Regions from separate parts of the Clostridium lapidicellarium genome, predicted to be linked through region 1. Evidence: riboswitches for the same ligand, from Rfam matches in the RefSeq annotation. Region 1 holds a riboswitch; each other region holds the start of a gene.
What was found. A riboswitch is a leader RNA that binds a small molecule or an ion and turns the genes downstream of it on or off. The one in region 1 is predicted to bind thiamine pyrophosphate.
Positions count from the first base shown of each region.

Region 1 (3,200 bases):
ATGAAATCCAATACATACGACTAAACATTGAAAATACTCATATCGTAGGACACCACACTATTCAATTTTCAAAGAGCATCCATATATATTAAATTTATAAATTAATATATATAAATTTAATATAGTGAATTAACTCTTACTTAATGCCCTCTATTTCAGATTTGAATTTATTCACCTAATTCTTTTCTTAAATCTTCTATATAACATAATTGCTGCCTTTTTAGATAAAACCTGCAAACAAATTCATTATAGGATTATTTACTGATACTTCTTCTGTAAATTCAACCTGTGTACCATCATTAACAGAACTAAAAACCCCAATCCAATGACCTTTCATATTTTTGTTAGTCATGTCAAGTTCATATCACTCATATTTTTTGCCTTAAATATGCCCACAGAACACGCTTTAACATATTCTTTAAGGAAAAGACTATCTTCAATAAGATACCATTTCATTTTGTTTTCCGGCAATGTTCCATTAGCCATTTCAATGACAAAGTTGTTTTTATGAATCCCATAAACATCTCTTTCTTAAATATTTGTAGTTTTAATCATAGTGATACGCAATGCCATCACCTAAAATCGAGAATTCTTACAGATAATAAAACATATAAATAGCACTTTTTGATGGGAAAATAACTGATTATACTCTATAAAAAATAATTTCTTCTCGTGCTTGAACTAGTATAGAAATTAAGATTACACTAAAAACAAAGCTAGGAAAAACATAAGAAGTATTGTAAATTATTGCATAAACCCAAACTGCTTGATTTTTTGGTGCTCCTGCACCAAAATAAATCATAGCCGAGATAATATGAATAATGAGCCGAGCAAAACTTCCAACGAAACATCCCAAAGTTATGAATGAAAACATTCTAAATTTATTTTTCTGTTTAGCCGATTTATAGACAGATTTAGCTGTGATTGCTGATAGTCCAACTAATGTAAAAGCTATAGGATAATCTAGCAGTCCTTGAATAGGATTAATTACATACCCAGTTATCAGTTGTAATAGACCAAATACTAAACCAGTACTTAATCCACCCCGCCATCCCCAACGGAAAGACATGATAAATATTGGTACCATTTGAAGTGAAATACTGCCACCTTGTCCCCAGGCTTTGAACGAGAATAAATCTAATATTGAAGCTAGTGCTGAAAATAGTGCCACTTCTACAATGAATAAAACCTTACTTTTTGAACGCATATTTTTTTCCTCCTAAAAAATACAACAAAAAACAATGTCCAATAGCCATAACAGAAAATATGGTTATTGAGCATTGTTCCCTACGCGAGGTTTACCTCACAGGTTCAAAGAGTTTAGATTATCCATCTCAGCTAAAATAGCACCCCTAAAGCTCATATTGTTTTTTGTGTTAGAAGTATTATATCAAAGAATCAAGTTATTTTCAATACACCTTTTTCAGATATTCTCCAATTTGCCCCTGAGTTAATTCAATCTATTCCTTTTTCTTGAATAATTATATTCATAGGCATTTTGTTATCTCAAAACATGGCACTAAATTAGAAATTTATCAACTTAAAAAGTCAAACGCATATCATACCAAACTGCTCCGCCATGTGTTGATTCTGAAATCCCTTCATTTTTAAAACCAAATTTTGCATAGTAGTGCAGCAGTTTTTCTTTGCAGGTAAGCACTAACCCCTTACGTCCTTGCGTCCTGGCATCGGCAATAATCTTATCGATTATTTTTTCTGCACAACCTTGTCTGCGATACTCAGGGATAGTATTTACACCAAAAATCATCTGCCACTGACCATTTTCATCATGTAAACTGGCATCTTCAAACATCTCATCGCATAATTTTGATTCATTTGTCACCATTCCATTTACAAAGCCAACTAGTCTTCCATCATCCTCCAAAAGCCAAAAATGATTAGGATACACAATTAATCTCTTTTTAAAATCGCTTTCTGAAGCAGCTTCCGCTGCCGGGAAGCATATTGACTCAACAGCAGTAATGGCTTGTAGATCTTCAATGGTTGCAAGTCTTATATTCATATTTATTAACCCCTTTATTTATTACAATTACTATTTGTCTACATATTGTTCAAATATTTTTTACTACACATTTAAGTGCTACAGGTAGATTATATCATTTTATACAATATCCTGTACCTTTGAATAGCTTTTTTTACATATATTAAAGATATTAAAAAGCCTTAATCACTGGCAAAACAGCAATTAAAGCTTTTTAGCTTTTTAGTTCTTTAGATATAAAAATAAATTTTTCCGGATTTTATCATTTCCATATACCCAATTATAGAAATAGATGACATACAAAAATCAAATGAGCAGGTAAAATACAAAAAAACAAAATTATATACCATTATAACTTCCATGAAGCAGCCTCCATCTGTATCCCGGTCATATGCCTGTATATTCCATTTCTTCCGGCCAGCTCGCCTGGTGCACCCTGCTCAGCTACAATGCCATCTTTCAATACTATAATTTTGTCAACACCTGCTACCGCTCTCATTCTGTGTGCAATGACAAGTACTGTTTTGTTTTTAATAAGCCTGGATAAGGATTCCTGTATCATAGTTTCATTTTCTACATCCAGAGAAGCTGTGGCTTCATCCAGCAGTATAATAGGTGCATCTTTCAAGAACGCCCTGGCAATGGATATCCTCTGTCGCTCGCCGCCGGAAAGTTCAGAACCATTCTCACCAATTAGAGTATTCCATCTCTGCGGCAGTTTCTCTACAAACTCATTGCAATGGGCCAGCTTTGCAGCCTCTATAACTTCTTCATCTGAAGCATCTTTTCGGCCAATGCGGATATTCTCCATGATGGAATTATTAAATAGGGTAACATCCTGAAAAACAACAGCATATAGAGACATGAGAGTCTCGGGATCGATTTTTGAAATGTCCATACCACCCACAGTAATTTTCCCTCTGCTGATATCCCAGAATCGTAGAGCCAATCTTGATACAGTGGTTTTTCCATCTCCAGAGGGGCCAATCAGTGCAGTAACTTCTCCCTGTCTGGCAGTGAATGATATATCCTTCAGTACAATTTCACTGCCATTATAGGCAAATGCAACATGATTAAATACGATGTCACAACCTCTATTTGTAAGGCTTTTTGCTCCCGTCTGTATTTCATGCTCAAGAATCTCATCCATACGCTGGCACTGGATATCGGCGGAAATAATTGCAGCCAGGTTCTGCAG
Region 1 covers NZ_JBGFFE010000018.1:11,742-14,941, reverse strand. Annotated here, with positions in the region: gene AB8S09_RS11435 (thiaminase II/PqqC family protein) at 349-486, opposite strand; gene thiT (energy-coupled thiamine transporter ThiT) at 644-1,207, opposite strand; TPP riboswitch at 1,266-1,364, opposite strand; gene AB8S09_RS11425 (GNAT family N-acetyltransferase) at 1,541-2,023, opposite strand; gene AB8S09_RS11420 (ABC transporter ATP-binding protein) at 2,352-3,200, opposite strand, start outside.

Region 2 (3,200 bases), on a different contig from region 1:
TAAGCTATAATTTATTTCCATGTTATTTTAGCACCTTCTTTTAATTTTTCTTCATTCAGCTGATATATGCAGTCCATGAGTTTGACTCTGAAACTTCCAGGTGCATTGGCTGCCTTAACAGCTTCTTCACCGGCTATGTTCATTGAGAGTATGGCACTTACGACAGCTGAAAATTTATCTTCAGAAGCTCCGCAGGCGGCCCCGCAGAGGGCACCCAGCATACAGCCGGATCCGGTGATTTTGGTAAACATTTCTGTCCCGTTTTCAATTATGGCACTTTTTCTGCCGTCTGATATAAAATCCTTTTTACCGGTGGCGGCAACTACACAGCTGCATTTTTTGGATAATGCTATGCAGCTCTCGAGGGCACCTTCTCCGGAATCTATTGAATCCACACCTCTTACATTGGCAGATTGTCCGGCTAAGGATTTAATTTCTCCTATGTTTCCCTTTATGACGTCAATTTTTCCAACCTGTGATATTCTATTTATGACTTGAATTTTTTTAACTGAGGCAGCACAAGCCACAGGATCCAGTATTACAGGCACATTGTGAATTTTTGCAGAAGTGCTGGCCAAGATCATGGCCTGTTCCTGTTCTTTGTTTAGAGTTCCCAAATTTATATACAGTGCAGATGATAATTTGACAAAATCAAAGACCTCGTCATAGGCTTCGCACATGGCAGGGGAAGCTCCGTAAGCCAAGAGAATGTTTGCACAGTCGTTTATAGTGACATAATTTGTAATACAGTGAACAAGTGGTACTTTATTTCTAACTTCTGATAATATTTTTGTTACTTTGTCTAAATTTGTACTACTCAAATTTTAACCTCCCTTAAATTTTGAAAATAATTATGAATTACAGTCTATTGGAAATCTATACCGGCTTTTTTATAAACTTCTATAAAATGTCCTACAGGACCAACACCGTGGCCTATGGAAAATGAATTTTCTATTGCCCTGGTTATATACTGCTTAGATAGATTCAATGCTTTTTCAGTGTCATAACCTTTAGCTAGGAAGGAAGCTATGGCAGAAGACAGGGTACATCCTGTTCCGTGGGTGTTTTTTGTATTTACTCTATGTCCTTTAAGAGTTAATATTTTATTTCTGCAGAGCAGTATGTCATTGGCATCGTTACACCTGTGGCCTCCTTTTACGAGAACATTTCCCGCACCTAGTTCCTTTATTTTAAAAGCTGCTTTTTCCATATCATTTTCGTTTTCAATTTTTAATCCGCTTAAAACTTCTGCCTCCGGTATGTTTGGAGTTACCACATCTGAAATCTCTACCATATTTTTTATAGCTGACTCGGCTTCGGGTTTCAGGAGGGAATATCCGCTTTTTGATATCATTACCGGATCAAGTACTATATTTTGAGCTTTATATTCTCTCAAAAGCTTTTTTATTACAAAGATAGTTTTACTGTTTGAAACCATTCCTATTTTTACCGCGTCTACCCTTATATCATCAAATATGGATCTTATTTGTGCCTCTACAATTTCGGGTGTTACATCCAATACATCCTGCACACCTATGGTGTTTTGAGCCGTGACGGCAGTAATTACACTCATCCCATATACGCCAAGTGCACTCATCGTTTTCAAATCGGCCTGTATTCCTGCCCCGCCTGAACTGTCAGAACCTGCAATTGTCAATACATTTTTCATTAAGAACACCTCTAATCAGATAATTTAAAAGGTGTATGCAGAAAAGCATACACCTAATAAACGCGAAATTATGTGAAATTACTTCCCTACGCCAGCTTTACCTGGATCAGGTTCAAAGGGTTAGAGAGCAGCTCTTCTCAGCTTAATAAAAAGCACCCCTACAAATTATTTTATTTTCATTTTTATTCTACTACAACGATAGGAGTTTGTAAATCAAACTAAATATTGTAGTTTGATTTTAAATTTTATTTTTCTTGATCCGATTCTTCTGATTCTTTAGATTTGAAATTCTTTTTATTTAATCCGAATATATAATAGCAGGCCAGTAAAATTGCAAACCAGATAGGTCCTACGATAAGGGCAACCATAGTATCTTTACCGAAGGCCAGCATTACTACGACAAAACCTAAAAATGCCAATACGATGTAGTTGAGATAAGGATATCCAAACATTGGGAAATGCAAATTTTTTACTTGATCTGGGGTAAGCCTTTTTCTAAACCTCAATTGTACTATTAATATTATAGCCCAAACCCAAATTGCACCAATTGTCGCTACACTTGTAACATAAGTGAATACCTTTCCAGGAAATAGAAAATTAAGAACAACTCCGATTAGAAGAAAAAGTGCTGAAACTATGATGCTGGTTGTTGGAACGTGAGTTTTGCCTAATTTGCTAAATGATTTTGGTGCCGTTCCTTGAAGAGAAAGATTGTACAGCATACGTCCAGTACTAAATATGCCGCTGTTACAGGAAGATAAAGCTGCAGTTAGCACTACAAAATTTATAATACCCGCTGCTGCAGATATGCCCATTTTGCTGAAGACTAAAACGAAGGGACTTCCACTTGTGCCAAGACTGTTCCATGGATAAAGACACATTATTACAAAGAGTGCTCCTACATAGAATATCAGTATTCTCCAGAAAACCTTGTTGATAGCTGATGGTATCGTTTTCTCAGGGTTTTTTGCCTCACCTGCTGTAACACCTATAAGCTCTGTGCCGAGATAAGCAAACATAACCATTGTTACTGAAACCACCGGTCCCCATATACCTTTTGGGAAAAATCCCCCATGTGTCCACAGATTTGAAATTCCAACAGGTTTTCCGGCATTGCCAATGCCAAATATAATCATAAGCAGGCCCATTACTATCATTGCGATGATTGTAACTACCTTGATAAGTGCAAACCAGAATTCAAATTCACCATAAGCTTTTACTGCAATCAGGTTTACACATGTCATTACTACGAGTGCTGCCAGTGCCGGAATCCACTGCGGCATAGTCGGAATCCAGAATTTAACGTATACACCTACAGCTGTGATTTCAGCCATACATGTTACTATCCACATAAACCAGTAGGTCCATCCTGTCATATATCCCGCCAGAGGTCCTATAAATTCATTGGCATAAGCGCTAAAAGATCCAGAAACAGGGTAAGAGGTGGCAATTTCACCCAGAGCTCTCATTATAACAAACATAGCTAGTCCTGATATTGTGTATACCAATAAAATTGCAGGACCAGCAGCCT
Region 2 covers NZ_JBGFFE010000010.1:65,549-68,748, reverse strand. Annotated here, with positions in the region: gene thiE (thiamine phosphate synthase) at 1-21, opposite strand, end outside; gene thiM (hydroxyethylthiazole kinase) at 12-821, opposite strand; gene thiD (bifunctional hydroxymethylpyrimidine kinase/phosphomethylpyrimidine kinase) at 866-1,669, opposite strand; TPP riboswitch at 1,736-1,839, opposite strand; gene AB8S09_RS08600 (amino acid permease) at 1,915-3,200, opposite strand, start outside.
Region 2: linked by a shared signal. The riboswitch ahead of thiD (bifunctional hydroxymethylpyrimidine kinase/phosphomethylpyrimidine kinase) and the one ahead of thiT (energy-coupled thiamine transporter ThiT) in region 1 are both predicted to bind thiamine pyrophosphate.

Region 3 (3,200 bases), on a different contig from region 1:
TACCATTTTTTTCTGCGTCGTGCAGGGATTGTTTGTCAAAAATCTAATTGTCTTTCCCATTTCACGAAGGATCTTAAGGGATTCCACTGCTCCCGGAAGAGGACTACCCTCTATGTAAATGACCCCATCCAAATCAAATAAAAACACATCAAATTTATCAGCTATCACGGTAACTCCTCCTTCAAAATTTATTCTCATCCATTGAGTCTTATATCCATCATTAAATTTATTATAGCATAATCCCGCAGTATCATATTCATTCAAAAAAATTTACAATATGGCAATATTATTAACACGGTTTTGTAATATGCCAGCGAGAAACTATAAATAGTAAATAAATTTGATATAAATATAAAGGGAGGGAAAACCATCTAATGAAGAATATTTTAAAAAGGCTGCAGATCCTGCTGCTGGCATTATTTATGATATTGGGAAGTGTACCCGGTCCTGTAATTGCAAAAGAACAATTCAACAATGGTATTACAATCCATTCGATTCAGGACTACCAGCAGCGCGGTGCTGTAAATACCGCGAATCTTCCATCCAATACTGAAAAATCCGGTAATTGGGCAGGATATATATCTGTACCTATGTCTAAAGGCAGCAGCTATACAAGTATTTCCGGAAGTTGGACAGTACCTGGAATTTCAAGCAGCAGGCAAAGTGCTTCAGCTGCACAGTGGATAGGTCTTGGAGGGGTAAATTCTGAAGATCTTCTCCAGATTGGAACTATAGAGGAAATAAAAAATGGACAACCTACTGCAGAAGTTTTCTGGGAAAAGCTTCCGTATGCTGCTCAAAATATACTGAGCATTCCCATGGGATCAGTCATTAATGTAAGTATATCCAAAGTTTCAGATTCCACATGGAATTTAACATTTACTGCAGCTGAACCCGATGGTAAGGTAGAAACTAAGACCATATCCACAGAACTCGATTCTTCCTATGAACAGGGAATTGGTACATCGGCAGAATGGATAAGCGAAGATCCTTCTAACCAGTACAACCAGCTGCTTCCATTGGCAAATACCGATACGGTAAAATATCAATCGGCCAAAGTCAATGAAAACTCTTTGAAAAATTCCAGCAACAACGTCCATCCTGTTGCCATGATATCAGGCAGTGGAAACATCGCGATCTATCCTTCTGAAATTGGCACAGACGGCGAATCATTTACCACAACTACCAATTCAAGCTATAACAATAACGCTCAAAATTTCAGACGCAGATCTATTGATTTTCCAAGGCATATTTCTAGACACCCAGGTGGTTATCCTAATTTCAGACAACCATCGTCAGCAGTTGGCTATTAATATTCTGTGACATATATCTTGATTTCACATGTAATTTATGTTATATTAAAGTCAATAAAAGAAAATAAAATTGTTTGTGGAGGAACCAATATGGTTGAGAAGGTTGAACCTGACTCTTTGAACTTGATGTAGTTAACACTACCGTAAGGAATCAAATGCTTAATATGTATATTCAGGGAGTGTTTGCATGCAAACACTCCTTTTTTTAAAAAATCAAATATTATGTTATAGGGGAGCCTGTATCAATGGGCTGAGAATAAGATGTTATCTTTTACCCTCATAACCTGATTTGGATAATGCCAACGTAGGGATAATTTATGCCGTCTTAAAACATGTAAAGTTTTAATTACCCTACGAGAAGCATTTTGCTTCTCATTTTTTATATATTAAATTAAAAGGAGAATGATAAAAAATGAATTATACAACTCAAATGGATGCAGCTAAAAAAGGTATAGCCACCAAGGAAATACAAACTGTAGCCAAGAAAGAAAAGATGGATGTGAGTGATCTCATGTATCGCATGTCCAGGGGCAGAGTTGTCATCCCTGCCAACAAAAACCACAAAAAATTAAGTGCAGAAGGTGTGGGAAAAGGACTGAAGACGAAAATAAATGTCAACCTCGGCATTTCAAAAGACTGCTCCAATGTAAACCTGGAACTTGACAAAGTAAAAAAAGCAATAGACATGAAGGCCGAAGCCATCATGGATCTCAGCTGCTTTGGAAAGACAAGAGAATTCAGGAGTAAATTAATAGCCATGTCCCCTGCCATGATAGGTACTGTCCCGATTTATGATGCAGTTGGTTTTTATGACAAAGAATTGAAAGACATAACTGCTGAAGAACTCCTTAACGTAATAGAAACCCATGCAAAAGACGGCGTTGATTTTATGACTATCCATGCTGGAATAAACAGAGAAACTGCACAAGTATTCAAGAGAAATCCAAGACTTATGAATTTTGTATCGAGAGGGGGAAGTTTACTCTATGCCTGGATGAATTTGAACAACAGAGAGAACCCCTTTTATGAATACTTTGACAGAGTTCTTGACATATGTGAGAAATACGATGTGACCATAAGTTTGGGAGATGCATGCAGATCCGGATGTATAAAAGATTCTACGGATCCAAGCCAGGTAAAGGAGCTAATGACTTTAAGCGAACTTGCAAAAAGAGCCTGGAAAAGAAATGTACAGGTAATGATAGAAGGTCCGGGTCATATGGCATTAAACGAAATAGAAGCCAACATGGAGCTTGAAAAAAAGCTGTGTCATGATGCCCCCTTTTATGTACTCGGTCCAATAGTGACGGACATAGCTCCTGGATACGATCACATTACAAGTGCCATAGGTGGTGCCATTGCGGCGGCTCACGGGGCGGATTTCCTGTGTTATGTAACCCCTGCTGAACACTTGAGGCTTCCCGACCTTCAAGATATGAAAGACGGAATCATAGCTGCAAAAATAGCTGCACATGCCGCAGATATTGCAAATGGAATCAAAGGTGCAAGAGACTGGGACAATGAAATGGCTCAAGCCAGGAGAAAGCTTGATTGGGACAAGATATTTGCTGTTTCAATAGATCCTGAAAAAGCCAAAAAATATAGGGAAAGTTCAATGCCAGAAGATAAAAAAACCTGCACCATGTGCGGTAAAATGTGTGCCGTAAGAAATATGAACAAAGTCATGGAAGGTAAAAACATAAATATACTTCGGGATGACGACTAAAAACTGCTTTTGGAAAGAAGGTGGAAAAATGTTTGTAAACGGAGAAAAGATGGATCTTGCTTCAGGTATGACTGTATCTCAATTACTTGATAAATTAAACATAAATGCGGAAACAGTAGCAGTTGAAGTGGATTTGGAACTGGTAGACAAAGAGCAGTATA
Region 3 covers NZ_JBGFFE010000029.1:22,323-25,522, forward strand. Annotated here, with positions in the region: gene AB8S09_RS14290 (HAD-IIA family hydrolase) at 1-168, opposite strand, end outside; gene AB8S09_RS14295 (G1 family glutamic endopeptidase) at 375-1,313, shown strand; TPP riboswitch at 1,382-1,481, shown strand; TPP riboswitch at 1,533-1,640, shown strand; gene thiC (phosphomethylpyrimidine synthase ThiC) at 1,726-3,039, shown strand; gene thiS (sulfur carrier protein ThiS) at 3,029-3,200, shown strand, end outside.
Region 3: linked by a shared signal. The riboswitch ahead of thiC (phosphomethylpyrimidine synthase ThiC) and the one ahead of thiT (energy-coupled thiamine transporter ThiT) in region 1 are both predicted to bind thiamine pyrophosphate.

Region 4 (3,200 bases), on a different contig from region 1:
AATTTTGCCCCCTTTTTAAGTTCTTCTATAAGTTTTGATTTTACTTTCAGAATATCAGGAGTATCAATCATATCTCTTTTTCTTGGATAACCCAGATTCATCTTTATTTCCTTGAATTTTCTTATGGGGCTTCCATCCGTCACAAATATTCTAGTAGATAAAAAAAGAGCTTCTTCCACATCATGAGTTATAAACAATATGGTTTTATTCAGTTTTGACCACTTATCCAGAAGCCACTCCTGCATTGAAAGCCTCGTTATCGCATCTAATGCACTAAAAGGTTCATCCAAAAGAAGTACCTTAGAACCTGTAAGAAGAGTTCTCGTAAAAGACACCCTCTGGCGCATACCACCTGACAAATCCTTCGGAAATTTATCCTTATACTTTTCCAGGCCAAAATCCTGAAGCATTTTTTCCGCTTCATGCCTGGCCTTTTTTATATCTCCACCCTTGATTTCAAGAGGCAGTGAAGAATTTTGAAGTATAGTTCTCCAGGGTATCAAAAGATCATTCTGGGGCATATACCCTATATAGCCTCCTTTTAAAGTATTTATATTTCTGCCTTCCAGGAATATATCACCTTCAAATGGTTTCTCCAATTTGCAAATAAGCCTGAATATAGTACTCTTGCCGCATCCGCTGGGACCCACTATGCTTATAAATTCACCTTTATTTACCTTGAAACTCAGATTTTTTATTATGAAATCAGGGTCTTCGTCATATTTAAAACTTATATTTTTAAATTCCAGCATAATTACAAATTACATCCCCTTATTGTATGCCATATCCCAAAACATGCTTTCATATTTACTGGTATTTATAAAAATTTTCTCCAGTTCCTTAAATTTATTTTCAGATATATTCACAGTCAGCCTGTCGATTAAATCAATCAACCACTTAGTTTCTCTTTCATAGTCTTTTGAAGAGTACCCCCTTATCCACTGTCCATAAAAATTATTTTCAACAGCTCCTTTTATTTTGCTCAGCTTACTGCCAATTAAGAAATAACTCCACATACAGGCCAGCAGGGAAGCCGTTAAATTAGTCAAATCTCCCAGCTGTGAAACCGACAACATGTAATTCGTGTAGGAAATATTCTCCATACTAGCTTCGGTATTCTCTATATCCTTTCTTGTAATACCAAGTCTTCTCATATAGCTCCTGTGTATATCCATCTCGCCGTTCAATATATTGTCCACCATCTTTGAAAAGCCCTGCATAGTTCTCTCATCCTTGGCTTTGACTATTCCAAGTGCATATATTTTTACATAATCCAGAAGATATATGTAGTCCTGAATCATGTAAAACTTAAATTTATCCACTTTCAAACTTCCATCTGCCATTCCCTTTATAAAGGGATGTCTGTAATAAGAGTCCCATATAGTATTTACACTTTTGTATAATCTTGCAGATGTTTTCATATAACCACCCCATTTACAATTTACAGTTGATAATTAACAATTGACAACTATCAACTGCTAATTGTCAATTGATATTAATATTGTTCGGATAAAAAAGGTACAAACTCTCAAATGTTTGTACCTTTATTTGGCTAACTTAAAATGTAACCTCTTCCTACGCTGGCATTAACCAGATCAGGTACAATTTAGGGTCTAAGAATTAAATTCCTACTCTCAGCCAGTAACACCAGCACCCCCGGGATCATTGTAAAATTATTTGATTTTACACTTCCAAACCAACACTCATAATACTACAACAATTAAAATTAATCAATGCCCCCATTCAATCCAGTGAATAAATTATATCTCCCAGTTTGTTCGCCTCTTCCTTATCATGAGTTACCAATATAACTGTTCTTTTATTTTCCCTGTAGAGCAATAAAAACTTATTTATTATGTCACCCTTTAATCTACTATCCAGCCCTTTAAAAGGTTCATCCATCAAAAGCAAATCACTATCATAGGCAAAAGCTCTGGCAAGCGCAACCCTTCTCTTCATACCTCCGCTTAGCTCCCGGGGAAATTTATCTCTGCAGTCCCACAATTCAACCATATTCAAAAATCTATTTACGGTTGATTGGACCTTATTTTTATTCATATTGGACTTCAATACAAAAGCCACATTTTCATATACATCAAGATGTGAAATAAGCCTGTCTTCCTGAAAAACATAGGATATTTTATTGCTCTGCAAATATACCTCTCCATTATAATCTTTTTCAATTCCACTTATAATGTTTAAAAGAGTAGTTTTTCCACAGCCGGAAGGTCCAAATACAACCGTAATTCTATCCTTTAAAAAGTTGAGACTCAAATCCGTAAATACAGACAATTTGCCATAGGATTTATTCAAATTCCTAATTATAACTTCATATCTATCGTCATCTTTCATAAAAAATATCCTCTCTAGATCGCACAATTTTTGGATAAATAATACTTGAATATCTTTTCAAAAGTGAAACTCAGTATAACAACTACAATAGTCCATGCAAACAACTCGGGAGTTTCAAGGGTTGTCTTAGAATTTAAAATATTCAATCCTATGGAGTAATTAGGTGTACTCAATACCTCTGAGGCCACCGATACTTTCCATCCAATTCCAAGACACATCAATATGCCAGATACAATATAATTTTTTATGCTGGGAAGATATATGTCTTTCAGCAGATACTTCCCTTTGACTTTATATACATTTGCCATCTGAATCAAACCTTTATCCACCGATTTTATTCCCTGAATAACATTTGTGTATACTATGGGAAAACATATTAAAATAGCTGTAAAAATAACCACATGGGATGAAGTAAACCAAATCAAGGCTATAATAATTATTGACATAACGGGAGTTGCCTTCATTGTAATTATAAGAGGATCCAAAATCTCCTCTACAAGTCTATTCAAACCTGCAATTACCCCCAATACAATGCCTATGACTATTGATATCAAAATTCCTAAAATCACCCTCACTATGCTGCTAAATACACTTTTCCAGAAATAAGTTCCCCGTGCAAGAATAAAAAGTGTTTTTATAACTTCAAAAGGCGATGGGAGAATAAGCGAATTACCTATAAAAAGAGAGCAAAGCTCCCACACAAACAGCCAAAAAAGAAGTATGCATAATTTTTTAATTGCCGTTGTTTCCACTGTAATAGAAATTTTCATCTGGTATCTTTCCTCCAACGGATTTTGGATCGCTCTGGTATAAAACTTCATAAAATTTCTGAAGAATTTGCTTCCCAT
Region 4 covers NZ_JBGFFE010000014.1:8,054-11,253, reverse strand. Annotated here, with positions in the region: gene AB8S09_RS10085 (ABC transporter ATP-binding protein) at 1-752, opposite strand, end outside; gene tenA (thiaminase II) at 762-1,421, opposite strand; TPP riboswitch at 1,556-1,668, opposite strand; gene AB8S09_RS10075 (ABC transporter ATP-binding protein) at 1,744-2,352, opposite strand; gene AB8S09_RS10070 (ABC transporter permease) at 2,367-3,122, opposite strand; gene AB8S09_RS10065 (ABC transporter substrate-binding protein) at 3,085-3,200, opposite strand, start outside.
Region 4: linked by a shared signal. The riboswitch ahead of tenA (thiaminase II) and the one ahead of thiT (energy-coupled thiamine transporter ThiT) in region 1 are both predicted to bind thiamine pyrophosphate.